Regions from separate parts of the Hoeflea sp. 108 genome, predicted to be linked through region 2. Evidence: predicted binding sites of a transcription regulator. Region 2 holds the regulator's gene; each other region holds the start of a gene.

Region 1 (9,945 bases), on a different contig from region 2:
TTCTTCTCCATCGGCACCAACGACCTCACCCAGTACATCATGGCTGCCGACCGGCTGAACCCGACTGTCGCCAAGCTCAATGACGTCACCAATGTCGCTGTCATGTCGGCGATCGAGATGACGGCACGGGCAGGAGTGGCGGCTGGCATCATGGTCGGCATGTGCGGCGAGGCAGCCGGGCGGCCGGATCTCATCCCCGAATTCCTGCGCATGGGCCTGACCGAGCTGTCGATGAGCCCGGCCTCGATCCATCGGGCGAAGAAGAGGATCGCCGAGCTGGGGGCATAAGCCGTTTCTCTGGGCTGATCTATCCTGCGGAATAGGCAGCGCCCTATGGCAAATGCGCCAGCAGCACCCGGAAGATGTCGGTGAGGTCGGAAACCGGATCGTCGCCATCGAGCGCACGCACGATGCGGTCGCGACGAGCCTCGACCACCAGACCGGCGGCCTCCAGCAGATCGGCGTCGCTCAATCCCGAGGGCGACAGCGTTGCGATACCGGCCGCGAGCGCCACGGGCGCCAGCGGCAACAGCGTCGGATAAGCCTCGTTGGCTTCGGCGCCGGCCGACAACGACTGGCTCAGCAGCAATTCGACCAGAACAGCTGCGGCAACCGCGGCAACCGCCTCCAGCTTGCCATCAGGAGTTGCCGCGCGCATCCCTGCCAGCAGCTCGCCATAGCGGCGGCGGATGTCGAGATGGGCCTGCGAGAAACCGGCCTCGTGGAGCAGGGGGGCCGCTTCGCTCCGCTGGCGCGACCAGGCCTTCAGCGCGGCATAAAGATCCCTGCGGAACAGGCGCTCGCCCTCGACCGCAGCCGAGCTGCCGGTGGCGAAATAGGTATCGAAGCCATGCAGCCGCGCGCCATCGTCGGGCCGCACAATCGGCAGCAGCGACAGCGAAACGGTCTCCGCCATCGTCAAAGTATCGTCGACCACGCTTGCGGCACGACCCAACAGCCGCTCGATCTCGGCCGGTGGCGAAAACGGCTCGGTCCCAGGCGGACGGCGCGGCCCCCCGGGATTGTCGTGGCGGCTGGCGCGCACGACATGCCTGATGTCACGCAGGCGGTCCTTGATATTGACGACAACCTCTTCGGAGAGGCTTCTCAGCATGGCATGCTCCTGGGAGCGCCGAGCACCCATCAGGACGCACCACAGACGCTCCTACACTTTCACTCTACGCACCGCCCGGAAATCGGTTCCAATATGTCAGGCGACAGGTCTAGCACTTTGGGCCAAGGCCTCTCGCCATCTGGCGACCGACTCCCCGTTTCGGCGGCGGCTGTTGGCATTGCAGCATTGTTTGGTTCGGACTGCAAACTGTTGTCGGCTGCTCGGCGCTTGACCTTGGCACCGTTCCTTGAAAAGTGATGCAAACCAAAGCGGGGGAAACGGCGTGAACAAAGGCGTCAAAGGTTCGAGCGGCAAGACGCGTGGCATTGCGACGGCTAACGAGGCCGAGAACGCGCCGACCGACAGCCGCGCCGACCGGCTGCGCGTGCGCGCCGCCTGGATGTATTTCATCGAGCAGATGACCCAGAACGACATCGCCGAGGTGCTCGGCGTCGGCCGTGTCACCGTGGTCCGGATGCTGGCGGAGGCCCGCGCCCGCAACGAAGTCAAGATCGCCATCGAGGGCGATCTGTCCGACATCGTCAGGCAGGAGCGCGAGCTCGAAAGCATATTCGGCGTGCAGCGCGCCATCGTTGCCCCGCTTTCGGCCGAGGGCGCCGACCCGATCCCGGCGATCGGTGCCGCCACAGGCGACTATCTGTCAGAGGCGATGAAGTCGGGCATGTCGGTGGGCGTTGGCTGGGGTCGCACGCTGACCGGCACGCTGCCCTATATCAGCGCCAAGCCGCTTGCCGATTTCCGCGTCATCTCGCTGCTTGGCGGCGTCGGCGTCGCACGCCGCACCAACCCGGCCGAGTTCGCCTGGCGCTTCGCCCAGGCCTTCCAGGGCGACGGCTATCTCATTCCGGCGCCTGCGGTCGTCGACAGCATCGAGACCAAGCGTGCGCTGATCGAGCGCTGCGGCTTATCAGAAATTTTTGCGCTGGCCGATTCGCTCGATGCCGTGCTGGTCAGCGTCGGCGACATCGCGTCGGCCTCGACATTCTATCGCGGCGGCTTCCTGACCGAGGCAGAGCGCGAGAAGCTTATGGCCAAGGGCGCTGTGGGCGACCTTTTGTTCCACTTCTTCGACCGCGACGGCAATCTGGTCGACCATCCGATCAACGAGCTCGGCATGTCCGTCGATGTCGACCGCATCCGCCGGGCCCCGCTGCGCATCCTGACCTCTGGTGGTACCGATAAGATCGACGCGCTGCTCGGCGCCATGAAGCTGGTGAAGCCGACGGTTCTGATCACCGACGAGCACAGTGCCCGACGCATGATCGCCGCACAGGACACCTGACCAGATATCAACGGAAAAGGCCGCCGTGTCGCCACCGCGGCCTTTCCATTTCATGCCTGTCGCGCCTCAGTTGATGGCAGCGATGTTGCCGAGGCGCAGGAACAGCGTTTCGCCCGAGGAATCCTCGACGCCGTCATTGTCAGTGACGACATAGGCATCGCCCGCCTTGTCGATGGCAAAACCTTCGACCTTGTCGACGACATAGCCGTTGGTCGCGGCCTTGAGGTCGGGTACGAGGTCGCGCACCAGCGTCTTTTCGACCACCGGCAGCTCGCCGCCCAGCTTGACCGGTTTGAAGCCTTCGAGCGCCACCGAGTAGACGCGCTTGTTCTTGGCTTCCTGGCCGATCAGGTTGTCGCGCTCGATGATGAAGAGCTTGCCGTCATGGGCGGTGATTTCCGACAGGCCGACCCAGCCCTTCTCGGCGGCTTCGAGCGGATAGCGCACCGCCGACCACTCCTTGGCCTTGGGCTTGTAGGCGAGCAGCTTGACCTGCCCCTTGGGATCGTCGCCCCATTCGCGCTGCATGGCCATGACCAGCGTCAGGTCGTCGCCTTCGCCGATTGACGTGATGCCTTCGAGGCCGAAGCGGGTCTCGCCGGCGAGCAGTTCAGCCGGGAACGCCACCTCTTCCTTGATCTCGCCCTTGGCGTCGACCTTGTAGACGGCATGCGGCACCAACTTGTCGCTACGGCCTTCCGAGGCCAGCCAGAAGCCATCCTTGCCGTCGGAGACGATGCCTTCGAGGTCGAGCTTCTGAGCCGGCGCGCCATCACGGGTGACGACGGTCTTGGCCGTGATCAGGGCAGGGGTCCTGGTGGCGTCGATGGTGTAGATCGACGGCTGCGAACGATAGACCGAGTCGGACACGGCGTAGAGCTTGCCGGCCTCCTTCGGATCGGCGGCGAGGCCCGAAAGCGCGCCCCAGCCGATCGGCGTACCGTCATCCTTGAAGGACGAGACGATGTGCGGATAGGCGGCAGTGCCCTCGGCGCGCTCGTAGACCATGACATGCGAGCGGACGAGGCCGTCCTTGCCAAGATCGGTCTCGTTGGCTGTGACGAGCAGGTTGCGCTCAGGGATCGCCACAAGGCCTTCCGGGCCGACGCCCGAGGGCAGCAGTTGCTGGAATTCCGGCTCCTTGCCTGTGTCCTTGTAGACGCCGACGAGCGAAGCGCGCTCGGCGGCGACGAAGATCAGCTTGTCGGAACCGAAGGTCGCGACCTCGAGGCCTTCCGGCTCGATGCCCTTCTTGTTGCGGTGCTCGGGATAGTGGCCGGCCGCTGCTGCCTGGTATTCGAAGGACGGACCGGACTCGAACAGCACATCGCCCGTCCTGGAGAAGATGGTGAAGCCGCGGGCGCCGCCCTTGTAATCGCCTTCGTTGGCGACGACGAGGCGGTCGTCGTCAAGCCACTTCACGGCATCGGGCTCGCGCGGGCTGTTTTCGATCTTGCCGGAGAAGTTCAGCGCACCGTCCTTTTTGGTGTCGACCTTCTCGAGCGTCACTTCGCCGGCCGAAAAATGCGACACGATCTTGCCGGTCGCGGCATCGACAATGGCGACGTGGTTATTTTCCTGCAGCGTAACCGCGATCTCGCCCTTGTCGTTGAAGGACACGAATTCCGGCTCCGGATCCTCGGGCGCGATCTTGGCGATGCCGGTCATGTCGACGGTCTTGATCGTGGCGCAGTCAGGCGCGCCGTCCTTCAGCGAGACGATCTTGAGGAAGCCTGCGGGAAGCTGCGGCAGCTCGCCGTCGTTCAGCTCTTCGTCGCGCTCGTTCTCGATGGCGATGGCGAGGAACTTGCCGTCCTTGCTGAGCGCAACCGAATCGGGCTGGCCGCCAAGATCGCAGCTGGCGTCGATCTTCTTGGAGGCGAGGTCGATGACCGTCAGGTTGCCAGACGGCTCCTGCTTGCTCTTCGACGTGTTGACGCCGGCAAGAACCTTGGCGCCGGCGATGACCACCGAGGTCGGCTCGCCTTCGATCTTGACGATGCCGGCAGCCTTCGGCGCCTTGGGATCGGTGATGTCGACGAAGCCGACCGCACCCAGCGGGCTGTCGGAATAGACCAGCGTCATGCCGTCCTCGGAGGCCGCAATGATTTCCGACGACGTGGCCGTCGCCTGATCGACATCGGCGGGCAGATTCTGGGCCACGGGGAAGGTGGCGATGCGGTTGAAGACTTCGGCGGCGTTGGCGGGGAGCGCTGCCGACACACCGAGCGCGGTGGTCAAGAGCAGGAGCTTGCGGGACATGTTGCCTGACATGGTGAAACCTCTTTGCCTGAACGGAATTGCGCATCCCGTTTGCGGCAGCGAGATTTCAGCGCGATGACAGCTGGATGATGGTTTCGTGACAGCTGTGGACGTCGCGGCCCGACGGTGCCGACATTCTGCCACCAGGCGTTCCAACACAGAGTTTTCTCATCTAGACATTGGTGTACACTGCGACTAGTTTCGCGGGCTGATCGGGGAGGTCCGGAAATCGCGCGCAAGCTCGCTTGCCTCGGCCGCACTTACCCACGACCTGGTTGAGCGGGGCGCAAGCCTCGCACTGGCCGGGCGAGCCTAGGGTACGGCCCACACCGGGAAACATGAACGAATGACCAGCCGATATTCCGCTTTTTCGCTGTTCAAGGAAGGCCTGGCAGGCCAGAAGGGCTGGGTGCCGGCCTGGAGGTCGCCCGAGCCGAAGGCGAGTTACGACGCCATCATCATCGGCGGCGGCGGACACGGCCTGGCTACGGCTTATTATCTGGCCCGCGCGCATGGCATCACCAATGTCGCTGTGCTTGAAAAGGGCTGGATCGGCGGCGGCAATACCGGCCGCAACACGACCGTGGTGCGCTCCAACTATTATTACCCTGAGAGCGTGGCGCTCTACGGGCTGGCGCACAAGCTCTACGAGGGCCTGTCCAAGGAGCTGAACTACAACGTCATGCTGTCGCAGCGCGGCATGGTCACGCTGTGCCACAGCATGAACGAGCTGGAGATCGCGGCACGTACCGTCAACGCCATGCAGATCAACGGCACCGACGCCGAACTCTACATGCCGGAGGATGTCAGGCGCGTCGCGCCGATCTACAATTTCGAGCCCGATGCGCGCTTTCCCGTCTTCGGCGGCGTCTGGCAGGGCAGGGCAGGCACGGCGCGCCACGATGCGGTGGCCTGGGGCTACGCACGCGGGGCAAGCCGGCTTGGCGTCGACATCATCCAGAACTGCGAGGTCACCGACTTCATCGTCGAGGGCGGACGCTGCCGCGGGGTGCAGACCACGCGCGGCACCATGCGCGCCGAGCGTATCGGCATGGCGGTGGCAGGCCATTCCTCGGTGCTTTCGGCCAAGGCCGGCTTCCGCCTGCCGATCAACTCCTATGCGCTGCAGGCCTGTGTGTCCGAGCCGGTCAAGCCGATCCTCGACACGGTGGTGCTGTCGCCCGGGCCTGGCGTCTATGTCAGCCAGTCGGACAAGGGCGAGATGGTGATCGGCGGGGCGCTCGACCGCATCCCGTCCTACGGCCAGCGCGGCAATTTGCCGACGCTCGAAGGGGTGATCGCCGGGCTGCTCGAAATGTTCCCGGCTTTTGGCCAGCTCAAGCTGATGCGGCAATGGGCGGGCATCGTCGACGTGGTGCCTGATTCCTCGCCCATCATCGGCGAGTCGCCGCTGCCCGGCCTGTTCCTCAACTGCGGCTGGGGAACCGGTGGCTTCAAGGCCATTCCGGCCGGCGGCACGCTTCTGGCACATCTGCTGGCCACCGGCCGGCATCACGACATCAGCCGGCCATTCGATCTCGACCGCTTCGTCACCGGGCGGCTGCTCGACGAAGCCGCCGGCTCCGGCATCGCACATTAGTTTTGACGCGATTTCCGGGCGGACAAGCGCTTCACGTTTTTCGCTGGAATTGCTCGAGGACCCGACACATGCAGCTCTTCAATTGTCCTTTCTGCGGTCCACGCGACGAGACCGAGTTTCACTTCGGCGGCGAGGCCGGCAACCTCAGACCCGACGGCGACGTGCCGGCGGAGCGCTGGGCCGGCTATCTCTACATGCGCAACAATCCGAAAGGTGCGGCGCGCGAGGTCTGGGTCCACATGAATTGCGGCGAGTTCTTCGTCATGGAGCGAGACAGCGTCAGCCACACCGTGTCAGGCTCGACCTCGCTTGGTGGGGAGCACGCCTGATGGTCACGTCGCGTCTTTCTTCGGGCGGCAGCGCCATCGACCGGTCGCGTCCGATCAGCTTCAGCTTCGACGGGCGGACCGTGCAGGGCTTCGAGGGCGACACCATCGCCTCGGCGTTGCTCGCCGCCGACGTGGCGGTCGTCGGCCGCAGCTTCAAATATCATCGTCCGCGCGGTATCTGGGGCGCCGGCGTCGAGGAGCCGAATGCACTGGTCGACGTCTCCGGCAGCGTGCTGGCGACACCCAATACCCGCGCCACGACCGAGCCTGCGCGCGAAGGACTGGCTGCCAGAAGCGTCAACGCCACACCCGATGCAGCCAGTGACCGCAACGCCTTCATCGACCGCTTCTCGCGCTTCATTCCGGCTGCCTTCTACTACAAGACCTTCATGTGGCCGGACTGGCACTTGTTCGAGCCGCGCATCCGCGCCATGGCCGGCTTGGGCGCCGTCGACGCCGACTGGACGAGGCCGGGCGCCGCCGACCAGATCAACCGGCATTGCGATGTGCTGGTGGTTGGTGCAGGGCCGGCGGGTCTCGCTGCTGCGAGGCACGCCGCGCAGGCAGGCAAAAAGGTGATACTGGTCGACGACCAGATCAACCCGGGCGGCTCGCTGCAGCATCGCAACAGTGAGATCGACGGGAAGCCCGCCGCAGAATGGAGTGCGGCGACAGTGGCCGAACTCAGGGCCGGCGGTCATCTCGTGCTGGGCTCGACCACGGCCTTCGGCATCTACGACCATCATCTCGTCGGCCTCAACCAGCGCCATTTCGATAGCCGGCCCGACACGCTGTGGCGGGTCAGGCCGCGCCGTATCGTGCTCGCCACCGGCGCCATCGAGCGGCCGCTTCCTTTCGCCAACAACGACCTTCCCGGTATCATGTCGGCGGACGCTGCTTTGTCCTACCTGCGCCGCCATGCCGTGCTCACCGGTCGTCGCATAGTCGTCGCCACCAACAACGACAGTGCCTATGAGGTGGCAGCAGCACTGGCTGCTGCAGACGCGGAGATCACTCTCGTCGACATTCGCAAGGACGGCCAGCCGGCGGCGCCCGCCGGCGTGAAGCTGCTTTCGGGACGCAGCGTGGTTGCCGCGCGCGGCCGCATGCGGGTCGAGGGTGTGCTGCTCGACGACGGCACGATGCTTGTCGCCGACTGCGTTGCGATCTCGGGTGGCTGGACGCCGTCGGTCCACCTGTTCTGCCAGGCGAGGGGCAAACTCGCCTGGCATGAAGCCCGCGCCGCCTTCCTGCCAGGCGATCCCGTCGACGGCATTGCGGTTGCAGGTGCGTTGGCCGGCGCGGTTTCGCTGTCGGAGGTCTTCGAAAGCGCGGCGAAGGCTGTCGGTGCCGATCAGGCTGCACCTCGAAGCACCGGCCACGAAGCGACCGGCGGCATCCAGCCGGCCTGGCCGATGCCGGGCCAGAAGGGGCGCATCTGGATCGACTACCAGAACGATGTCACCGCCAAGGACGTCGAGCTCGCGGCGCGGGAGAACTTCATCTCGGTCGAGCATCTCAAGCGCTACACCACGCTGGGCATGGCGACCGACCAGGGCAAGACCTCGAACCTCGCGGGCCTTGCGCTAATGGCCGGCATCACCGGTCGCAGCGTACCGGAGGTCGGCACCACGACCTATCGGCCGCCTTTCACGCCGGTGCCGCTGGCGAGCTTCGCCGGTCTTACAGGGGGCGAACTGATGTCGCCCGTCCGCCGGTTGCCGCTGGAAAACATCCATCGCTCGATGGGCGCTACCTTCCAGGAATATGGCGGTTGGCTGCGGCCGGCGCACTACGGCGCAAAAGGCGTCGACGCCGGGCAGGCGATCCAGGACGAGGCGCTGCGCGCCCGCAAGTCCGTCGCACTTTTCGACGGTTCGACGCTGGGCAAGATCGAAGTGATCGGCCCGCAGGCGGCCGCATTCGTCGACTTCATCTACTACAACACCATGTCGACGCTGAAGCCGGGGCGCTGCCGCTATGGCTTCATGCTGTCGGAGAACGGCGTCGTGTTCGACGATGGTATCCTGGTGCGGCTCGACGAGCATCGCTTCATCGTGTCCTGCTCGTCATCGCATGTCGCCTCTGTCCATGCCCGGCTGGAAGAATGGCGGCAGGACCGTTTCGGCCGCGACGCAGTTTACGTCCACAACGCCACCTCGGACTGGGCGACGCTGACCGCTTCGGGTCCACAGGCGAAAACGCTGGTCGCCGCACTCGACCTTGGCGTGGATCTCGATGATGCGGCGCTCCCGCATATGGCGATCGCCGAGGGACGGTTCGAAGGCGAGATCGTGCGCGTGGCACGCGTCAGCTTCACCGGCGACCGCAGCTACGAGATTTCGATCCGTGCTGATCGATCCGAAGCGCTTTGGACGCGGATGCAGCAGGCCGGCAAGCCGCTCGACGCGGTGGCCATCGGCCTTGAGGCCCTGATGATCCTGCGCGCCGAGAAGGGCTACATCGTCATCGGCAAGGACACCGACGGCACCACCATGCCACACGACCTTGGCGTCGACGGGCCGCGGCAGAAGCGCCGAAACGAATTTGTCGGACGGCGGTCGCTGTTCACCGAAGTGGCGACGCAAGGCCGGCGCCAGCAACTGGTCGGGCTTGCCGTGGCCGAAGGCGAGCAGCCCTTGCCGACCGGCGCACATGGCATCGTCCGCGAAGGCGGCAAGGTCAGGAGCCAGGGCTTCGTGACGTCGAGCTACTTCAGCCCGACGCTCGGACACGCAATCGCGCTCGCGCTGATCGAGGACGGTTCGGCCCGCCACGGCGAGGTCATCGAACTCCAGCATCTGGGCGTGCTCAGGCGCGCCACCATCGCGGCCCCTTGCGCCTTCGACCTTTCAGGAGACCGGCTCAATGCGTAATCTCGCCGAGAAATGGACTGTGGTTCCGGATTGGGCAGAGGCGACGATCGAGGCGCCGGGCTTGAAAGCCAGGGCGGTCATCGGCCTGAACCAGTACCTTGTGAGCGGTAATCTCGAGGCCTGGAGCACGGTATCGGGGCTGCCCGCAAAGGGCATCGGCGCGCTGGGCGAAGCCAGGGGCGACGCCTATGCGGTGCAGGTGGCACGCAACCGGCTGCTGGTTGTCTCTGCAGCAACATCCGGCATCGAAGCTGGTTGGCATGCCGATGGCTTCGCAGTGACGCCAGTCAATGCCGGCCACCACCTGTTCGAAGTGGAAGGTTCAGCCCAGATGGAACTGGTGGCGCGAGCGACCACGCTCGACCCCGCTGCGCCGAGCGCTTCGGCGGCGCTGTCTTTTGCCGGCGCAAATGCTGTGGTCTATCGCCACGGCGGCAAGCTTCGCATCCACGTCGACCGGG
Region 2 (9,945 bases):
GCTCCTGGCGCTGCCGATCGGCGTCGCCGCCTCGATCTACCTCGAAGAGTTTGCCAAGAAGAGCCGCTTCACCGACCTGATCGAGGTCAACATCAACAACCTCGCGGCCGTGCCGTCGATCGTCTTCGGTCTGCTCGGCCTGGCTGTCTTCGTCAATTTCCTCGGCCTGCCACGCTCGGCTTCCTTCGTCGGCGGCCTGGTGCTGACGCTGATGACACTGCCGACGATCATCATTGCGACGCGTGCGGCACTTGCCGCAGTGCCGCCGTCGATCCGCGCAGCGGCGCTCGGCCTCGGCGCGTCGAAGATGCAGATGGTGTTCCAGCACATCCTGCCGCTTGCCGCTCCCGGCATCCTGACCGGCACGATCATCGGACTGGCGCGTGCGCTCGGCGAGACGGCGCCGCTGCTGCTGATCGGCATGGTCGCCTTCGTTGCCGATTATCCGAAGACCCCCTTCGATCCGGCGACGGCGCTGCCGGTTCAGATCTACATGTGGGCGAACGAGGCCGAACGCGCCTTTGTCGAACGCATGTCGGGCGCCATCATCATCCTTTTGATCTTCCTCATGGCCATGAACATCGTCGCCATCGTCCTGCGCCGCCGTTTCGAGCGTCGCTGGTAGACGTGGACAAGGAGCACCCTGCTATGAACATCATGAGCGAGAAAACCCTCGAAGACGCGGTGACAGCCGAGATGAACAAACCGAACGAAATCATCAAGATGCGCGGCGACAAGGTGACCGTGCACTACGGCGAGAAGCAGGCGCTCTTCGGCGTGGACCTCGACGTCCGCCAGAACCAGGTGACGGCGCTGATCGGCCCGTCGGGCTGCGGCAAGTCGACCTTCCTGCGCTGCCTCAACCGCATGAACGACACGATCGACGCAGCCCGCGTCGGCGGCAAGATCACGCTCGACAGCGAGGACATCTACGATCCCAAGATCGACGTGGTCGAACTGCGTGCCCGCGTCGGCATGGTGTTCCAGAAGCCGAACCCGTTCCCGAAGTCGATCTACGAGAATGTCGCCTACGGCCCGCGCATCCATGGCCTCGCCAGGTCGAAGGCCGATCTCGACAAGATCGTCGAGCAGAGTTTGCACAAGGCGGCGCTTTGGAACGAGGTGAAGGATCGCCTGCACGAGCCGGGCACCGGTCTGTCGGGTGGCCAGCAGCAGCGCCTGTGCATTGCCCGCGCCATTGCGGTTTCGCCCGAGGTCATCCTGATGGACGAGCCATGTTCGGCACTCGATCCGATCGCCACCGCCAAGGTGGAGGAACTGATCGACGAATTGCGCGAGAACTACACCATCGTCATCGTCACCCACTCGATGCAGCAGGCGGCGCGCGTGTCGCAGCGGACGGCGATGTTCCACCTCGGCTACCTCGTTGAGGAGGGGCCGACGGACAAGATGTTCACCAATCCAGACGACAAGCGGACGCAGGACTACATCACCGGCCGCTTCGGCTGAGTGATCGTCGCGTACAGTAAGCAGACGAGGAAACGATCATGGGCGATCATACAGTCCGGTCCTTCGACGAAGAACTCAAGCATGTCGACCAGCTCATCCGCGACATGGGCGATCTCGCCGGTTCGATGGTCGCGGGCGCCATCCGGGCATTGCTGTCGTCCGACCAGGCGATGGCCCAGAACGTGATCGCCGACGACGCGATCATGGACGCCAAGCAGCGTGAGCTCGACAACGCAGCCATCACGCTGATCGCCAAGCGCCAGCCGATGGCGCAGGATCTGCGCGCCGTGGTCGGCGCCATCCGCATGGCTGGCGATCTCGAGCGCATCGGCGATCTTGCCAAGAACATAGCCAAGCGCGTCGGCGCCGTCGGCCAGATGCCGACGCCGCGCAACCTGGCGCACTCGATCGATGCCATGTCGCAGCTGGTGCTGGGACAGGTGCGTGGCGTGGTCGACCTCTATGTGGCGCGTCAGCCGGAAGGCCTGAAAGGCCTGCGCATCGACGACCAGAAGATCGACATCCAGTACAATGCCGTGTTCCGCGAACTCCTGACCTACATGATGGAAGATCCGCGCAACATCACGGCCTGCACCCATCTGCTGTTCTGCGCCAAGAACCTCGAACGCATCGGCGACCATGTGACCAATATCGCCGAGAACGCCTATTTCGTGGTGACCGGCGAGCAGCTTCCGCTCAATCGGCCCAAGGTCGACGAAACCACGACGGTTTCGAACTGAGAACTTCCGCACCGCATGCGTTTGGCGCGGGGGCGCTGCATAGGTTAAACCAGCGCATGGTCCTGATCGGGCCGTGCGCAAGGACAAGGTACAGGCGATGATCGCTCCAAAGGTCATGGTCGTTGAAGACGAAGAGCCGCTGGGCGTGCTGCTTCGCTACAATCTCGAATCCGAAGGCTATCAGGTCGAGGTCGTCACCCGTGGCGACGAGGCCGAAATCCGTCTGCAGGAAAACGTTCCCGACCTGCTGGTGCTCGACTGGATGGTGCCCGCATTGTCCGGCATCGAGCTGTGCCGCAGGCTGAGGATGCGCCCGGAGACCGAGCGGCTGCCGATCATCATGCTGACGGCACGCGGCGAGGAAAGCGACCGGGTGCGCGGGTTGTCGACCGGTGCCGACGACTATCTGGTGAAGCCGTTCTCGACGCCTGAGTTCATGGCGCGGGTGAAGGCTCTGCTGCGCAGGGCCAAGCCCGAGGTGCTGTCGTCCATCCTCAAGGTCGGCGACATCCTGCTCGACCGCGAGTCGCACCGGGTCTACCGCAAGAAGAGCGAGATCAAGCTCGGGCCGACAGAGTTCCGCCTGCTCGAGTTCATGATGCGGCATCCGGGCCGCGTGTTCTCGCGCAGCCAGTTGCTCGACAATGTCTGGGGCGAGACGATCTATATCGACGAACGCACCGTGGACGTGCATGTCGGGCGCCTGCGCAAGGCGGTCAACAACGGCCGCATGCCCGACGTGATCCGCACCATCCGCGGTGCCGGCTACGCCATCCGCGAGGATTAGGCGCCCGGCCGGCGAGACAGTTAAATTTGGCTCGCCGGCTTATCGAACATGATCAGACGTTCGCGCAGCGGGCGGTCAGCGCCATCCGCCATATGGCAACCGCCCGTGATACGGCGTATTGCGGCAATGGCCGTATGGGCCGCGCCAATAGCCCGGAGGGCACCCGTAAGCGTGACGTGCACGGTGTACGACACGCCCATAGCGGCATCCGCCATATGGCCCTCGCCAGCCTCCCGCCCCGCAGCCCTGGGCAATGGGAATGACCATTGCCGAATCTCCCGCGACAAGCGGCATGGGGTTCGGGGTGGCTGATGCTGAAAACGATGAGGCACACAAAAGGCCTACGCCGGCCAGGATGTTACGCAGCAGACTGGTCATCGCAACGTCTCCGAAACGGACGACACGTCGGTTCCAGGGTTGGTTCCGCCTCTTTGCCAGGCTGGGCCTTTCAAGGGCGGTCGCGGACTGTCGTCTAGCACGGCAGTATGGTCGCGGCGATCGTCTTAATTGCGACGGCCGAAATCAAATGTCCTTGAGCGGAATGTCTGCCTCGGCCCGCCGCGGCACCGAGCCCGCCGCAAAGACTTCCTCGTCGACATAGAGCAGGGCGCGCATGGTGCAGCCTTCGCGGATCAGGGGGACCTCGTTCGGCTCGGTGTCGAAAGAGATCGCCTTGGAGTGCGTGCCGCCGGCCGTCTTGGCGATGGCCGAGCGCACATACGGCTCCATGATGTCGAAGGCGGTGGCGCCGACACCGACGAAGGCGAGGGGGGCGGGGTCGAACAGCGCGAACATCGAGCCGAGGCCGAAACCGATTGCCTCGCCCGCCTTGCGGAAGGCCTCGCGCTCGGGGCCGTCATGGTCGCGCGCGGCGTCGGCGAGCGCCTTGATGTCCTCGTCGGAGAGGTCGGCCAGCGGCTCGGCGTTTTCGTCGCCGAGCCGGGCGTTGCGCCAGATCGCATAATTGCCGGCATAGGCCTCGATGCAGCCGCGGCGGCCGCAGCGGCACAACGCTCCGTCGGGGCGGTGGACCATATGGCCGAACTCGGCGCCCGACGATTGCGTGCCGGTGAACAACTCGCCCTTGATGACCAGGCCCATGCCAATGCCGTGGGAAAGCAGGATGGCGATAAAGTCGTCGCGATAGCGCGCCGGGTCGCGCCAGTGCAGGGCCTCGGCGATCATGTTGCAGTCGTTTTCGACGGTCACCGTCACACCGAATTCGCGCTCGAGCCTGTCGGCGAACTGGATGTCGTCATGTGGGGTAATCGGCGACCACAGGAGCTTGCGGGCGCCGGCATCCGTGGTGCCCTGGATGGCCAGCGCGATGCGCAGTACTGACGCTTGCGGGCGCCCGCTGCGCGCGATGACCTGACGCACGATGGCGACGCATTCGTCGACCAGCGCCTTGGCGGGCAGTCGCTGGGTGACCAGCCGTCGGGTCTCCTCGACGATCTGGTTGCCGGCATAGTCGATGACCGAAGCCGACAGGTGGTTGAGCGACAGGACGACGGCAACAACCGAGGCGGCGTCGGCTTCGAGCGCCAGGCCCACCTGGGGCCGGCCGCGCTTCATCGGCGACTGTTCGCCACCCTTGGCCTCGGCAAGGATGCCTTCGGCTATGAGGTCGGAGGATATGGTCGAGATGGTCGAGTGGCTGAGCCCGGTGACGGCCGCGATCTCGGTGCGCGAGGGCTGGCTTGCTCGCCGGACTGCCGATATAACCATGGCGCGGTTGCGCCGTCTCAGATCGTCGTGACGTATGCCGACCGACATGTGTGCGTCTTCCTCCCGGTGGAACGCTGCCTTTCTTAAGGGGCAGTCGCCAGCGCATTCTTATCCTGCCAGAGCCGGCGCAAATTGTCTTTATTTATTTCGGCGCTCGAAAAAATTAGCAAGGCATGGTGAAACCATGTTGACAGCCGACAATGGCTGAGTCACTATTTTTTCGAGGCTCGAAAAAATGAGCTTCTCCAAGGGCTACCGCAGAAGCGCGCCCGTTGGGCGCAGGGAGGAAACTATGAGGAAATTTACAACCGCCATTCTGGCGGGTGTCGCCATGTCGATGTCGCTTGCGGCAGTCGCCGAGGCGAAGGACAAGGTTATCGGCGTTTCGTGGTCGAACTTCCAGGAAGAGCGCTGGAAGACCGACGAAGCTGCCATGAAGGCGGCCATCGAGGCCGCCGGCGACAAGTACATCTCGGCTGATGCCCAGTCGTCGCCGGCCAAGCAGCTCACCGACGTCGAAAGCCTGATCTCGCAGGGCGCCAACGCCCTGATCATCCTGGCGCAGGACGCTTCGGCCATCGGCCCGGCCGTCGACAAGGCGGTCGCCGAGGGTATCCCTGTCGTCGGCTACGATCGCCTGATCGAGAACAAGGACGCCTTCTACCTGACCTTCGACAACAAGGAAGTCGGTCGCCTGCAGGCCAAGGGCGTGTTCGCCGCCAAGCCTGAAGGCAACTACGTCTTCATCAAGGGCAGCGGTGCCGATCCGAACGCCGACTTCCTGTTCGCCGGCCAGATGGAAGTGCTGAAGGAAGCCATCGACGGCGGCAAGATCAAGAATGTCGGCGAGGCCTATACCGACGGCTGGCTGCCGGCCAATGCCCAGAAGAATATGGAGCAGTTCCTGACCGCCAACGACAACAAGGTCGACGCGGTGGTGGCATCGAACGACGGCACCGCCGGCGGCGCGATCGCAGCCCTCCAGGCACAGGGTCTTGCCGGCTCGGTGCCGGTCTCGGGCCAGGACGGCGATCATGCCGCTCTCAACCGCATCGCACTCGGCACCCAGACCGTGTCGGTGTGGAAGGATGCGCGCGAACTCGGCAAGAACGCGGCTGAAATCGCCTCGCAGCTTGCCGACGGCAAGAAGATGGAAGAGGTTGCCAACGTCACCAAGTTCAAGACGCCCGGCGGCCTCGAGCTGAACTCGGTGTTCCTGACGCCGGTTGCGATCACCAAGGACAACCTCAACGTCGTCATCGATGCCGGCTGGGTTGGCAAGGACGTCGTTTGCCAGGGCGTGGCCGCCGGTTCGGTCGCTGCCTGCAACTAACACCTATCAGACCTGTTCGGTCGAACGCCGCGGCCCCGATGGAGCCGCGGCGTTTTTCAAAAAGCGCCCGCTTCATGACATGGCGGATTGCCCCTATCATGCGCACACCGGCTGCCGCGGAGACGGCCACCCGGTTGGGAGGTAGCAATGACAGACACGACTTCCAACGCGCCGGCTGACCGCGCGCGAACGACCGAGCTCAGCCTGGTCGGACGCTTTCTCAAAGCGACTGAGATCGACACCCGCATGCTCGGCATGATCGGCGCGCTGCTGCTGATCTGGGTGGGGCTGCAGGTGATTTCGAGCCTGCGCCTGGGCGTCAATCCGTTCGATTTCGACAGCCGCACCTTCCTCACCTTCCGCAACCTGTGGAACCTGTCGGTTCAGGCTTCCGCTGTGGCCATCATGGCCACCGGCATGGTTCTGGTCATCGTCATGCGCAACATCGACCTGTCGGTCGGCTCGGCCGAAGGCCTGATCGGCATGGTGATGGGCTTCGCCCAGGTGCATTTCCTGGTAAAGGCCGTCGGTCTCGAACTCGGCAATCCGTGGATCTGGGCGCTCGCGCTCCTCATCGGCATCGCGCTCGGCCTTGTGATCGGCGCGCTCCAGGGGTTCGTCATCGCCTATATGGAGGTTCCCGCCTTCATCGTGACGCTGGGCGGACTGCTGATCTGGCGCGGCGCTGCCTGGTGGGTCACGTCAGGCCAGACGATCGCTCCGCTCGATGCGAACTTCCAGCTCATGGGCGGCGGTCCGCAGGGGGCCATCGGCGCGACGTGGAGCTGGATCATCGGCCTTGTCGCGTGCCTTGCCGTGATCCTCGCGCTGATGAACGGCCGCCAGCAACGCAAGCGTTTCAAGTTCCCGTTACGACCGCTCTGGGCCGAGGCATTTCTCGGCGCCGTCACCTGCGGCGTGATCATGGGCGCGGTGTGGATTGCCAATTCTTATCCCTGGCCCGTCGGGATCGTGCGCAAATATGCCGAGACCAACGGCATCGCCATCCCCGAAGGCGGGCTGTTCATCGCCCATGGCATTGCCATTCCCGTGCTGATCGCGGTGGCGGTGGGCATCATCATGACCTTTGTCACCAATCGCACCCGCTTCGGCCGCTATGTCTTTGCCATCGGCGGCAATCCTGAAGCTGCCAATCTTGCCGGTATCAACACGCGCTGGATCACCATGAAGGTGTTCATGATCATGGGCGTCCTGGCTGCAATCAGCGCCGCGGTCTCCAGCGCCCGCCTGAACTCGGCGACCAATTCGCTGGGCACGCTGGATGAGCTCCTGGTGATCGCTGCGGCTGTCATCGGCGGCACCTCGCTGGCCGGCGGTTCCGGCACGGTTGCAGGTGCCATGCTGGGCGCGCTGCTGATGCAGTCGCTGCAGTCGGGCATGGTGCTGCTCAACATCGACTCGCCGCTGCAGAACATCGTCGTCGGCATGGTGCTGGTCGTGGCCGTGTGGCTCGACACGCTCTATCGCAAGCGCGTCTAACGAAATCGGGAACCAAGATCATGGAACAGACCCGTATCCCGCTCGTCGACCTCAAGAACATCTCCATCGCCTTCGGCGGCATCCGCGCCGTCGACGATGCCTCGGTCGATCTTTATCCCGGCGAGGTGGTTGCTCTTCTCGGCCACAATGGCGCCGGCAAGTCGACGCTGATCAAGATCCTGTCGGGCGCCTACAAGCGCGACGGCGGCGCGATCTTCGTCAATGGCGAGGAGGCACAGATCGCCAATCCGCGCGACGCCAAGAAATACGGCATCGAGACGATCTACCAGACGCTGGCGCTGGCCGACAATGTTGACGCCGCCGCCAACCTTTTCCTCGGTCGCGAGATCATGACCGCCTACGGCACGCTCGACGACGTCGCCATGGAGGCCGAGGCGCGCAAGGTGATGGGCCGGCTCAACCCACGCTTCCAGCGTTTCAAGGAGCCGGTGAGCAAGCTGTCGGGCGGCCAGCGCCAGTCGGTGGCGATCGCACGCGCCATCCTGTTCAACGCGCGCATCCTGATCATGGACGAGCCGACGGCGGCACTGGGGCCCCAGGAGACGGCGCAGGTCGGCGAACTGGTCAAGCAGCTGAAGGCCGAGGGGATCGGCATCTTCCTGATCAGCCATGACATCCATGATGTGTTCGATCTCGCCGACCGCGTCTGCGTGATGAAGAACGGCCAGGTGGTGGGTACCGCCCGCACTCAGGACGTAACCAAGGACGAGGTACTCGGCATGATCATCCTCGGCAAATGCCCGCCCGGTGCCGTGCCTGGGCCGGGGGCGATGCAGATCGCCGCCTGACCGCTGTCGCCTGCCGGCTCACTGCCCTAAACAAGGATCGCGAAAAGCCGTTTCGACTTTTCGCGATCATGCTTTAATGATCGGGCATTGAGACGAGCCGGCCAGAATTGAGAAAGTACTTTCCCAGCCTGATCTTTGTCGGCGTCGCGCTCGTCAGCCTGACGATGGCGGCGCTTGTCTATCTCGCAACGGTCGAGGCGGCGCGGATCAAGTTCCAGTCAATTGCCGACGACGCGCTCAACCGTATCGAGGGCCGGGTGGAATTCGATATCGCCCTGCTCAGGGCGACCCAGGCCATGTTCGCAGCCCAGAAGGGCGAGCTGTCGCGCGACCAGTTCCGTGCCTATTTCAGCTCGCTCGACGTTTCCCGGAATTTCACTGGCCTCAGGGGGATTGGTTTCCTGCGCTTCATCGAGCGCGGCCATGAGGCCGACATCGCGCGCGAACTGAAGGAAGGTTACGGCATCGACCGCATGCCATTTCCCGACACCGACCTGGAGTGGCGGGCGCCTGTCGTGCTGTTCGAGCCGATGAGCAAGACTGGCCTGGACGCCATGGGCCTGGACATGGCTGCCGATCCGCTGCGGCGGCCGGCCATCGAGGCGGCGATGGCCGCCAATGGCGAACCGCGGGCAACGGGGCGCGTCCTGCTCGGCCAGGACGAGGCGACGCGGCAGCCCGGAATACTCGTGTTCTCCAGAGTGGCGCGGCAGGACGGCGATGGCTCGGCGCCGGCCGGCTTCCTCTACGTTGCCTTCCGCACGGCCGAACTGTTCCAGACCGCGCTCGGCCGGGGGCCGCTGCTGCCGGTTGCGGCCGAGGTCTTCGACGGCACCAAGGGCGACGACGCGCTGTTGTTCCGCTCGGAAGCGCCGCCGGATACCAATTTCAGCGACGACTTCCTGGTGACGCGCGAGACGACGGTTGCCGGGCGCAAATGGGTGATCAATTTCCGGCCAAGCTCGGCCTTCGAGCCGCCGTCGCCGAGGTCGGGGCCGCTGATGCTCGGCCTGTTCGGCCTGGTTCTCGCCGGTTCGATCGCGCTGGTGGCGCGTTACCAGCAACGTGCCTACGAGGCTGCGGCGCAACTGCACGAAACGACCGAAAAGAGCCTGCTCGAAAAGGACCTGATGCTTCAGGAGATGAAGCACCGCATCAAGAATTCGATCGCGCGCGTGCTGGCCATGGCGCGGCAGACGGCGGCGCGGGCCAAGGACGTCGACGAATTCTCGTCGTCGTTTTCGGCGCGGCTGCAGGCTATGGCCGCCTCCCAGGACATGCTGACGCGTTCGCGCTGGCAGCGGGCTAATCTCGGCGAGTTGCTGCGCATCGAGCTCGGTCAGGTGTTTGGCAAGGAATTGCCCGAAGACATGATGAAGGGTCCGCCGGTGGAACTGGACGAGACCACCACCCAGGCGCTGGGACTGACCTTCCACGAGCTTGCCACCAATGCGCTGAAATATGGCGAGGCGGCCAATTCGATGGATGTGCTCAAGGTCGAGTGGGCGCTGAAACCCCAAGGCAAGGAAACGCGGCTTGTGCTGAAATGGGCCGAACGCAACGGCAAGGGCGTCGTGC
Region 3 (9,945 bases), 690 kb from region 2:
CGCCCGCGGCGTTGACGACGATGTCGGCCTCATGGATGCCTGACGCGGTGACGACGCGGAAGCCATCAGGCGTGCGCTTGATTTCGAGCACGTCCGCGCCGGTGACGATCCTGCCGCCGGCTGCCTTGAGGGCCGTGGCCTGGGCCTGCACCATCTTGCCGGTGTCGATGTCCTTGGCGTCGGGCTCGAACACGCCGCCGCAGGTGAGCTCGGGGGCAATGGCGGGAACGAGCGCGCTGACCTCGGCGGGGCTCAGCCGGCGCACGCTCGGCACCAGGGCGCGTTGCTCCTCGGCCATCCGGTCGATGGTCTCGCCATCGTCGGGGCCGCCGAAATGCACGGCGCCGCGGTCGTGCTCGACAAAGCCGCCGTCGATGATCGCCTGGCGGCTTGCGACCGACAGCGCCCGCACCAGCGCATTGCCGTAGGTCTCGGAAAACAGCGCCGCGGAGCGTCCGCTGGCGTGGTAGCCGAGCTGGGTTTCGCGTTCGATCACCGTGACTTCGGCCCATCGCTGCACGCAGGCAGCGAGGGAGAGGCCGGCGATGCCGCCGCCGATGACGATGACTTTTTTGGCTTGGGAGTCTGACTGCATAGCCATTCGTAAAATCAATTTCCGATACGGTCAATATTTAGCGTATAGGAAAATTCTTGGTGATTGTTGCGATGGCTGTGGAGTTGGAATAGCTAAGGCAGATGATGGAGACGTCCATGTCGGAACAGCCCAATCTCGGCGACTGCCTTCGAAGCCTCAGAAAACAGCATGGTTGGACGCTGCAGGATGTCAGTCACCTGACCGGCGTTGCGGTTTCGACCCTGTCCAAGGTCGAGAACGACCAGATGTCGCTGAGCTATGACAAGCTGCTGCAGATATGCAGCGGGCTGGGCATCCATGTGACCGAGTTGCTGAGTGGAGCAGTCCGGCAACCAATGGCGCGCACGCGCCGCTCGGTCACATCAAAGGCCAACACGCTGCGCCAGCTGACCCGCAACTACGACTATTATTACCTCGCCACCGATCTGGTGAAAAAGCGCATGGTGCCGATCCTGGCCAATGCCAGGGCACGTACACTCGAAGAATTCGGGCCACTGACCCGCCACGCCGGCGAAGAGTTCCTGATCGTGCTCAAGGGCGAGATCGAGCTCCACACCGACCAGTATGCGCCGCTCCGGCTCAAGGAAGGCGAGAGTGTCTACATCGACTCGACCATGGGCCATGCCTATCTGTCGGTGGGCGAGGGCGATGCCGAGATGCTGTGCATCTGCTCGGGCGAGGAGCCCGACATGGAAAAGACGCTGATCGGCCTCAACGACGTCGAAGCGCTGGGCTCGTAGGCGAAAACGCAGCGCATCCGGGCGGATGCACTGCGTCTTGTTCGTTGAACGGCAGCTGAAAATCAGGCGACGCGGCGGCCTTCGCGCCAGACGGTGCGGACCACAGGCACATGCTCGTCGACGCGGACGCGCACCAGGTCGGCGCGGCGGCCGGCCTCGATCACGCCGCGGTCGGTGAGGCCCACCGCATCGGCCGGATTCTTGGACACCATGGCGACCGCCTGCGGCAGCGAGATGCCCTCGACGACTTCGCCGAGGAAGAAGGCCGACTGGATCAGGCTGAAGGGGATGTAATCCGACGACAGGATGTCGAGCAGGCCCTGCTCGGCGAGCGTGCGGGCCGAGACGTTGCCCGAATGCGAGGCGCCGCGCATGACGTTGGGCGCGCCCATCAGCACGCCGAGGCCGGCGCCCTTCGAAGCATTGGCTGCCTCGAGCGTGGTCGGGAACTCGGCGACGCGGATACCCTGCGCGATCGCCTCGTCGACATGGGCGGAGGTGGCGTCGTCATGGCTCGCCAGAACGATGCCGCGCGCATGGCAGGCTGCCGAGATGGCATTGCGGTTGGGTGACGAATTGCGGGCCGAATCACCCATGCGCTTGTCGCAGAACGCCTGGAATTCGACGTCGTTGAGCTTCAGCTTGCGCTGGTAGTAGTAGGCGTAGGTCTCGAGATCGACGAACTGGCGCTGGCCCGGTGCATGGTCCATCAGCGAGGCGAGCCTGACGCGGTCGTCGCCGTCGAAATGGGCGAAGCCGGCGAGGCAGTCGGCAGCGGAGACTTCGCAGCGCAGGTGGATGAAGTGGTCGGCGCGGACGCGATCGGCGCGCACGCTGTCTTCGATGGCGTCGGCCAGCTTGCGCATGTCGGCCGCTCCCATCTCCGCATCCTCGTCCATGCCGACGCGCAGCGCGTCGAAGACAGTGGTGATGCCGGCGGTCGCCACCTGGGCGTCATGGGCGAGCACCGAGGCGATCGGATTCCAGCGCACGCGCGGGCGCGGCGCGTAATGGCCTTCGAGGTGATCGGTGTGCAGCTCGACAAGGCCCGGGATGACGAAATCGCCGCCCATGTCCTCGCCGATGGCGCTTGGGCCGGTCGAGATTTCGGCGATCTTGCCGTCGCGGACGACGATGGAGCCGTCGATCACCTCGTCGGCGAGCACGATGCGGGCGTTTTTCAGTACAAGGTCGGTCATCTCAGGCGGTCTTTCTCTCGGCTTGCTTGCCCAGGGCGTGGTAGCTCAGCACCTCGAAGGGGGCGCCGGCGGTCGGCTCGACGAAGATGGCGAGCCCGGCGACGGGCACCGGCTTGTCGAGCACGTTGCCCAGGCATTGTTCGATGGCGGCACGGACGCGCAGAGCCTCTTCGGCGGCGACGCGGCCGGTCATGGTCATGTGAAAACGGAAGGCGTCGAAGACGTATGGATAGCCCCACTGGCTGAGATAACGGCATTCCTGGGGCGTCAACGCATCGGGGTTGCGGCGGGCAACCTCGGCGTCGGACAGCGGCGCGCGGTGCGGTTCGAAGGCTTTTACCACTTCCGCTGCGAAATCGTTCAGTTCGGGCAACTGCTCTTCCGGGACGAGGGCGAAGAAGCCGTCGATCTGGGTGAGCTTCAGGCGCGGAATGTCGAAGGGTTCGGTGCCGGCGGAAAAGGCGTCGACCGCATCGACCAGCGCCTTTTCGCTGACGCCGTCGGCAAGCCGGAACGGCGCCTTCAGCGTGGCGTGGAAGCCGTAGCGGCGCGCGGCGGCGGTGTGGAACGCAACCTCGGCGGCCGACAATTCGCCATGCGCCTTTGCGGGAATCGCCGCGCCTCCAAACGCATCGCGTCCGAGCCAGCCAGCTGCGATACGGCACAGCGGATCGTCATGCTCGGGCGTGAAATAGATGGCGTAGCGCATGGCGCGATTTCCTCCTGCCCATTTCGCTCGAAATGGGCTGAACCTTATTGTTGGAGCATGATCTGATGCGAAAACCGTCCCCATTTTTCGGGATCATGCTCTCGACGACAGCCCGATAGATGATTTGCGTGACAGTTTGACGAAGTAGTGGCCGACTTTCGCAGTTTTGCAAAGGCCGGCCACAGATGTTCAGTGGCTGGCCTTGGTGCCGATCAGCCGCTGGCGCAATGCGGTGGAAATATTGTCGAAGATGAACACAACCACCAGGATCAGCAGCACCATGTAGGCGACGTTCTCCCAGTCGGAGTTGGTGCGCATGGCCTCCCACAGCTTGAGGCCGATGCCGCCGGCGCCGACGGCGCCGATGATGGTGGCCGAGCGCGTGTTCGATTCCCAGAAATAGAGCGACTGGCTGACCAGCACCGGCAGCACCTGCGGCACCACGCCGTAGCGCTGGACCGAGGCGGGCGAGGCGCCGACCGAGCGCATGCCTTCACGCTGCTTGTCGTCGATGTTTTCCAGCGCCTCGGAGTAGAGCTTGCCGAAGGTGCCAGTGTCGGTGACGAAGATGGCCGAGATGCCGGCGATGGGGCCGGGGCCGAAGGCGCGGGTGAAAAACAGCGCCCAGATCAGCATGTCGACCGAGCGCAGGAAGTCGAAGAAGCGCTTGGTCACCTGATTGACGAGGCTGTTGCGGGTGATGTTGCGGGCCGCCATGAAGGCGAGGGGGAAGGCGAGCAGGCTTGCAAACAGCGTGCCGACGAAGGCCATGACGATGGTCTGGGCAAGCTTCAGCCAGACGTCGCCATGCTGCCATTCCGAGTTGTTGACGATGTTGTCCCAGGCGAGCGCGGCGTTCGACATCTTGGGATCGATGCGGTCATTCGACATGACCAGCGACCAGACTTCACCCGTCGACTTGCCCCAGAAGGGCGAGTTGGCGTCGAAGAAGAAGTTTTCCCAGCCGAGGAAGCGGTGGCGGATCTTGACGTCGTCGGCGTCGATCTGGACGCTGCCGGTAAAGCCGAAATCGGCGACGATCTTTGCGCCCGGCGTCTTCTGGACGGCCCATGAGGGCAGGGTGCCGGTGACGGTGATGCTCTGAAGCGGCACCACGGCCACGTCGAGCGTTTCGCCGCCATGGCTGACCACGATACGCTCAGGCGCGATGTCGATTGTCGTACCGGAGCCGATATGGGCAACGACGCGGTCGGCAGGCGCCTTGTTGCCTGTCACGGTGGCGCTGGCAGGCTGGGTGATGTCGAGCCAGTCGGGGTGGCGGTCGGCGCGGTAGGACGAGAAGCGCGGATAGCTGACGTCGAGGCGATCAGGACGGAAGGCGACCTGCGGCCGGACCTCGTAGCTGACCCAGTCGGCCAGATAAGTGCCGGCGATGCCCCAGTTGCCGCCGGCAAGCACCGCGCCGACGGCGAAAAACCACCAGGCGAAGACGAGATAGGCGACGATGCCCGCGCCCACGGCCCAGCCGATCAAGCTCTTGCGCCAGGAACCCGAGAAGACGCCGGGATGACGGTCGGCGATTGCCTGCATTTCGGTCATGGAAAGGGTGGTCATGATTATTCTCCGCGACCGAAGGCGAAGGCCTGTTCGCCGACCAGCTTCTTGCGCAGCCAGGCCGAGAACTGGTCGACCGCAACGATGGTGCAGAACAGGAGGATGATGATGGCGATGGTCTTGGCTTCGTGGTTGCGGCTGATCGACAGGCGCAGCGCCTCGCCGATGCCGCCGCCGCCGACAGCGCCGATGATGGTCGAGGCGCGGACGTTGATCTCGAGGCGCAGCAGGCCATAGCTGAGGAAGTTGGGCATCACCTGCGGCACGATGCCGGACCAGACGCGCTCGGGCCAATTGCCGCCGACGGCGCGCAAACCTTCATCAGCCTTCATGTCGGCGTTCTCGACCACTTCGAAGAACAGCTTTCCCAATGCGCCGATGGTGTGCAGGGACACTGCGATGATCGCCGGGATCGCGCCCATCGAAAGCACCGCCAGGAAGAAGCCGGCAATGACGATCTCGGGAAATGCGCGGAGGATTTCGAGGAAGCGGCGGACGAAGAAACGCAGCCAGCGCTGGGTGACGAGGTTGGACGCGGCCAGGAAGCAGAGCAGGAAGCCGAAAGCGAAGCCGATCAGCGTCGAGACCAGCGCGATGTTGATCGTCTCCAGCATCTTGTAGACGTATTCGGGCAGGTAGAACGAGCCGAACAGGTACATCCGGCCATCGGGGTAATCGAACTTCAGGCTGCCGTCGGCATAGGGCGAGGGCAGGTCGAACATGGCGCGCCAGACTTCGAAGCCGTCGCGCGGGATCAACTGGTCGACGAAATCGAACAGATGCGGCAGCCGGTCGAGGAATTTGCCGGCATTGGACTCGTTCGCAAACCACAGCGAGCCGGAAAGGGCGAGGAACAGCAGGATGAGGCCGCCGATGGTGTGCAGGCGGCGACGGCTGGCGAGCTCGCGCCAGTGGCGCTCGACCGCGAGGCCGGCTTCCGTGAGTGGCATTGTCATGGTGTTCCGTCCGATTCCGGATAAAAAGGGACGCGCCGCGAGACCTCGCGGCGCGTCCGTGTCGCCTTGTGGCTTAGCTGCCGATCTGCGCCTTGCGGGCGTCGATCACGGGCTGGTAGAACTCGGGGGTGACTTCGGTGAAGCCCTTGAAGTCGCCGCCCTGGATAGCCGAGAAGCAGGCCGGATCGGTCTGCGGCAGCTTCATCATGTAGTCCTTGAACTTGGTCTTGACGTCTGCGTCGAGCGAGGTGCGAACGACGATCGGGCCGTTCGGGATCAGCGGCGACTTCCAGACTTCGACGAGGTCGTCCATGTCGAGGATGCCCTTGTCGACCATCTTCTTGAGGTTGCCCGAGGTGTAGCCATCCTTGAATTCGCCGACGCCCGAGCCGAAGGTCGTGCCGGCGTCGAAGGTGCCCTTGAGCACTTCGAGGACGAGGTTCTCATGGCCGCCGCCGAAGCCGGTCTCGGCGAAGTAGTCCTTCACGGCTGTGCCGCCGAGATCCTTGGGCAGCGAGGTGACGGGGATCAGGTAGCCCGAGGTCGAGTCCGGATCGGCGAAGCCGAGCTTCTTGCCCTTGAGGTCTTCGAGCTTGGTGATGCCCGAATCCTTCTTGGCGACCATGATCGAGTAGTAGCCGGTGGCGCCGTCGGTCTGGACGGTGGTCAGGATCGGCTCGACCGCGTCCTTGTTCTGCAGATAGATCTTGGCATAGCCCGAAGCACCGAGCTCGGCGTAGTCGAGCGTGCCGCCGAGCAGGCCCTGGATGGTGCCGTCATAGTCGGCGGCCGGGAACAGCGACACCTTCTCGACGCCGATGGCCTTGGGCAGCTGGTCGACGAGGCACTGGAAGTTGCGCAGGCGGTCGGCTTCGTTTTCGCCGCCGATCAGGCCGATGCGGAAATCCTTGAGTTCTGCGGCATGAGCCGAGCCGATCGCCAGGACGGCGAGCGAAACGGCGCCCAGAAGTGCTTTCTTGAACATGACATGTCTCCAGATTGGCCCAGCACCTTGCTGGGTCATTTCGGTTGCTGATTGCCGGCCCTTGACGCGGGCAAGACGACCGCTGATGGCCTCAGACCGGGGCGTATGCCGGTTCGAGAGGTGCGGCGGATGCGGGAACCCTGACCTTGACCGGGCGGATGCTGGTCGAGGTGATGGCTTCGGAAATCTCGGCGCCGTCGGCGTCGGCGCCGTAAACGAGGCGGACGGCGTCGATGGTGAGGTCTTCAGGCGCGCCGTCGAAGACCACCGTGCCGCCCTGCATGCCGATGATGCGGTTGCAGTAGGTGCGGGCGGTGTCGAGCGTGTGCAAGTTGGTGATGACGGTGATGCCTTCGCGCAGGTTGATGTCCTGCAACGCGTCCATCACCACCTTGGCGTTGAGGGGGTCGAGCGAGGCGATCGGCTCGTCGGCGAGGATCAGCTTCGGCTCCTGCATAAGCGCCCGGGCGATGGCGACGCGCTGCTGCTGGCCGCCCGACAGCGTGCCCGCCGGCTGGAGTGCGGTGCGGGCGATGTCGAGGCGTTCGAGTGCGGCGATGGCCCGGATGCGCTCCTCACGGGAAAAGATGCCGAGCAGGTTGAGCCCGGTCGAGCGATGGTTGAGGCGGCCGAGCAGCACGTTGGTAAGCACGTCGAGGCGCGGCACCAGGTTGAACTGCTGGAAGATCATGGCGCAGTCGCGCTGCCATCGGCGCAGCTGGGCGCCGCGCAGCGACGACACTTCGGTGCCGTCGAAGGAGATCGAGCCCTCGCTCGGGTCGATCAGGCGGTTGATGGTCTTGAGCAGGGTCGACTTGCCGGCGCCGGAGCGGCCGATGATGCCGACCATCTGGCCCGGCTTGATCTGAAGGTTGACACCGTTCACGGCGACATTCTTGCCGAAGCGGCGCGTGACGTTGCGGATTTCGAGCATCGTGGCTTCCCTGTCCCGTCAGGGCTTTTTCGCCCTTGTCTCAGATCGGCCTAGACCCGTGAGATGAAGCTGAAATGTCGGGACCATGTCAGTTTTGTTACGAAGCACAGGCTGAAGCGGCCCAAACGGCAGGAAAATGCGGTATTCGCCTCGAGAGGGGCTTTGGCGGGGTGCAATTGTTTCGGCGTGGTCGCGCCTGTAACGTGTGCCTGCAATCCATCAGGGGGAGGTCATCAGATGGCCAAGGGAAGCTGTCACTGCGGAAATGTGTCGTTCGAGGTGGAGGGCGAACCGGCAAGCGCCATCGAATGCAATTGCTCGCATTGCAGTCGCAAGGGCTATCTTCTGTGGTTCGTGCCGCGCGAGAAACTGACCGTCACCACGCCCCCGGAGCGGCTTGCGACCTACAAGTTCAACAAGCACGTGATCGACCACATGTTTTGCTCGAACTGCGGCTGCGCGCCTTTCGGCATGGGCGTCAGCCCAAGCGGCGAAAAGACCGCGGCGATCAATGTGCGCTGCATTGAAGAGATCGATCTTGCGAGCTTGAAGCGCATTCCGTTCGACGGCCGCAGCCGCTGAACGCTTCGGCGCAGCGGAACCCTCTTGCAACCGGGAGCAGGCTGGTCGCCGGCCTGCTATGATCGGCGCGTTTGTCAGGCTGCCTGTCGCTGGTCCTTCCAGCTCGCGTGCTGCTTTCCCCATGTCGACATCGCCGTCACGGCATCGTTCAGGCTCAGGCCCAGCGGCGTGATCGAATATTCGACGCGTGGCGGCACCTCGTCATAGGCGTGCCGGCTGATGAGTCCGTCGGCCTCCATCTGGCGCAGTTGCTGCGCCAGCATCTTCTCGCTGACGCCCGGCAACTGCCGGCGCAGTTCGGCAAAGCGGTGGGACCGCAGGTGCAGTTCCCACAGCAACGCTATTTTCCACTTTCCGCCGATGGCCTGCATCGCGGCAGCAAAACCGCAGCTGTCCGGTTCCTTGCGCCTCATTTGGCAGCTCCTGTCATGATGCCTGTCGCTTACTTCAAGGTGCGTACTTCTCAACGTGGTGACAGTACATATGTTCGGACCGAGCGCGCGCCAAACATAAACCCGGCCCTCGTTGCGAGGGCATTCGCCTGTCGGAGAAATCATCGTGAAATCAAACGTCTGCGTGCTCGGCGCGGGCCGCATGGGCTCGTCCATCGTCCGTACATTGCTCGACCAGGGCTATCCCACATCGGTCTGGAACCGGACTGCTGCAAAGTCCGAACCCTTGGCTGCCCTGGGAGCGAAGGTGGCCGCTTCGGTGGAGGACGGTGTCGGGGCGGCTGAGGTCGTGATCGTCAACGTCCTTGATTATGCCGCCAGCAAAACGTTGCTCAGGTCCGACAATGTCGCTTCGGCGTTGTCAGGCAAAGCAATCATACAGCTCACCTCCGGTTCGCCGCGTCTGGCGCGAGAAGAAGCACGTTGGGTTGAGGCGCGTGGCGCCGGCTACCTGGACGGGGCAATCATGGCGACGCCGGATTTTGTCGGCAAGCCCGAGACGACGCTGCTCTATTCCGGCTCTCGCGAAGTCTACGACCGGTACAAGCCCCTGCTCCTCGCGCTCGGTGGCGGCACCAGTTACGTCGGGGAGGTGCCAGGGCAAGCTTCGGCGCTCGACACGGCGTTGCTCACCCAGATGTGGGGCGGGCTCTTCGGCACGCTGCAGGGCATGGCTGTCGCCGAGGCCGAGGGGCTCGATCTGCTGACCTTCAGGGGGCATCTCGCGGCGTTTAAGCCGGTTGTCGATGCCGCGCTGTTCGATGTTGTCGACCGGACCAAGGCGCACCGTTTTGCCGGCGACGAGGCGACGCTTGCCTCATTGGGTGCCCATTACAGCGCCTTCCGGCACCTGCTCGAAGCGTGCGAGGAGCGCGGCCTCAGCGCGGCCATGCCGCGCGCCATGGATCAGATTTTCCAGAAGGCGCTTTCGCTGGGGAGCGGGACGGACGATTTCGCATCGCTTTTCCCGCTGTTTCAGAATGGCTCCGTACGGCAGGAGAGGAAGCCGGCGCATGCATGACGGCGAGAGGACACGCACCGCGACCTGCTCCTGTCGAAACGTGAAACTCGTCCTCGCCGGGGAGCCGCGCCGCGTCTATGCGTGCAGCTGCATGGAGTGCCAGAGATGCACCGGGGCCGCATTCTCCTACAGGGCGATCTATGCGGATTCAGCTGTCGTCAGCCAAGAAGGCGAGACCAGATCCTGGCGGCGAACCG

What was found. Region 2 encodes PhoB, which activates phosphate uptake and scavenging genes when phosphate is short. Its sites were predicted from a motif close to TGTCATNNANCTGTCAT; they were not measured.
Region 1: a site for PhoB is predicted at 4,766-4,782, ahead of B015_RS0127545 (esterase-like activity of phytase family protein). Genes of this name have one in related genera too.
Region 3: a site for PhoB is predicted at 3,372-3,388, ahead of B015_RS0118345 (DUF1045 domain-containing protein). Genes of this name have one in related genera too.

Annotation. Positions count from the first base shown of each region.
Region 1 is NZ_KB890025.1:341,683-351,627, reverse strand. It holds gene ptsP (phosphoenolpyruvate--protein phosphotransferase) at 1-288, shown strand, start outside; gene B015_RS0127555 (hypothetical protein) at 332-1,114, opposite strand; gene B015_RS0127550 (sugar-binding transcriptional regulator) at 1,440-2,417, shown strand; gene B015_RS0127545 (esterase-like activity of phytase family protein) at 2,484-4,679, opposite strand; gene B015_RS0127540 (sarcosine oxidase subunit beta family protein) at 5,026-6,279, shown strand; gene B015_RS0127535 (sarcosine oxidase subunit delta) at 6,348-6,608, shown strand; gene B015_RS0127530 (sarcosine oxidase subunit alpha family protein) at 6,608-9,484, shown strand; gene B015_RS0127525 (sarcosine oxidase subunit gamma family protein) at 9,477-9,945, shown strand, end outside.
Region 2 is NZ_KB890024.1:4,373,907-4,383,851, reverse strand. It holds gene pstA (phosphate ABC transporter permease PstA) at 1-625, shown strand, start outside; gene pstB (phosphate ABC transporter ATP-binding protein PstB) at 649-1,470, shown strand; gene phoU (phosphate signaling complex protein PhoU) at 1,509-2,210, shown strand; gene phoB (phosphate regulon transcriptional regulator PhoB) at 2,308-2,997, shown strand; gene B015_RS0121705 (ROK family protein) at 3,520-4,773, opposite strand; gene xylF (D-xylose ABC transporter substrate-binding protein) at 5,018-6,058, shown strand; gene B015_RS0121695 (sugar ABC transporter permease) at 6,206-7,558, shown strand; gene B015_RS0121690 (ATP-binding cassette domain-containing protein) at 7,579-8,367, shown strand; gene B015_RS0121685 (CHASE domain-containing protein) at 8,475-9,945, shown strand, end outside.
Region 3 is NZ_KB890024.1:3,684,078-3,694,022, reverse strand. It holds gene B015_RS0118360 (FAD-binding oxidoreductase) at 1-595, opposite strand, end outside; gene B015_RS0118355 (XRE family transcriptional regulator) at 712-1,335, shown strand; gene B015_RS0118350 (alpha-D-ribose 1-methylphosphonate 5-triphosphate diphosphatase) at 1,398-2,534, opposite strand; gene B015_RS0118345 (DUF1045 domain-containing protein) at 2,536-3,243, opposite strand; gene phnE (phosphonate ABC transporter, permease protein PhnE) at 3,433-4,818, opposite strand; gene phnE (phosphonate ABC transporter, permease protein PhnE) at 4,821-5,774, opposite strand; gene phnD (phosphonate ABC transporter substrate-binding protein) at 5,848-6,759, opposite strand; gene phnC (phosphonate ABC transporter ATP-binding protein) at 6,851-7,693, opposite strand; gene B015_RS0118320 (GFA family protein) at 7,931-8,275, shown strand; gene B015_RS0118315 (helix-turn-helix domain-containing protein) at 8,350-8,688, opposite strand; gene B015_RS0118310 (NAD(P)-dependent oxidoreductase) at 8,834-9,748, shown strand; gene B015_RS0118305 (GFA family protein) at 9,708-9,945, shown strand, end outside.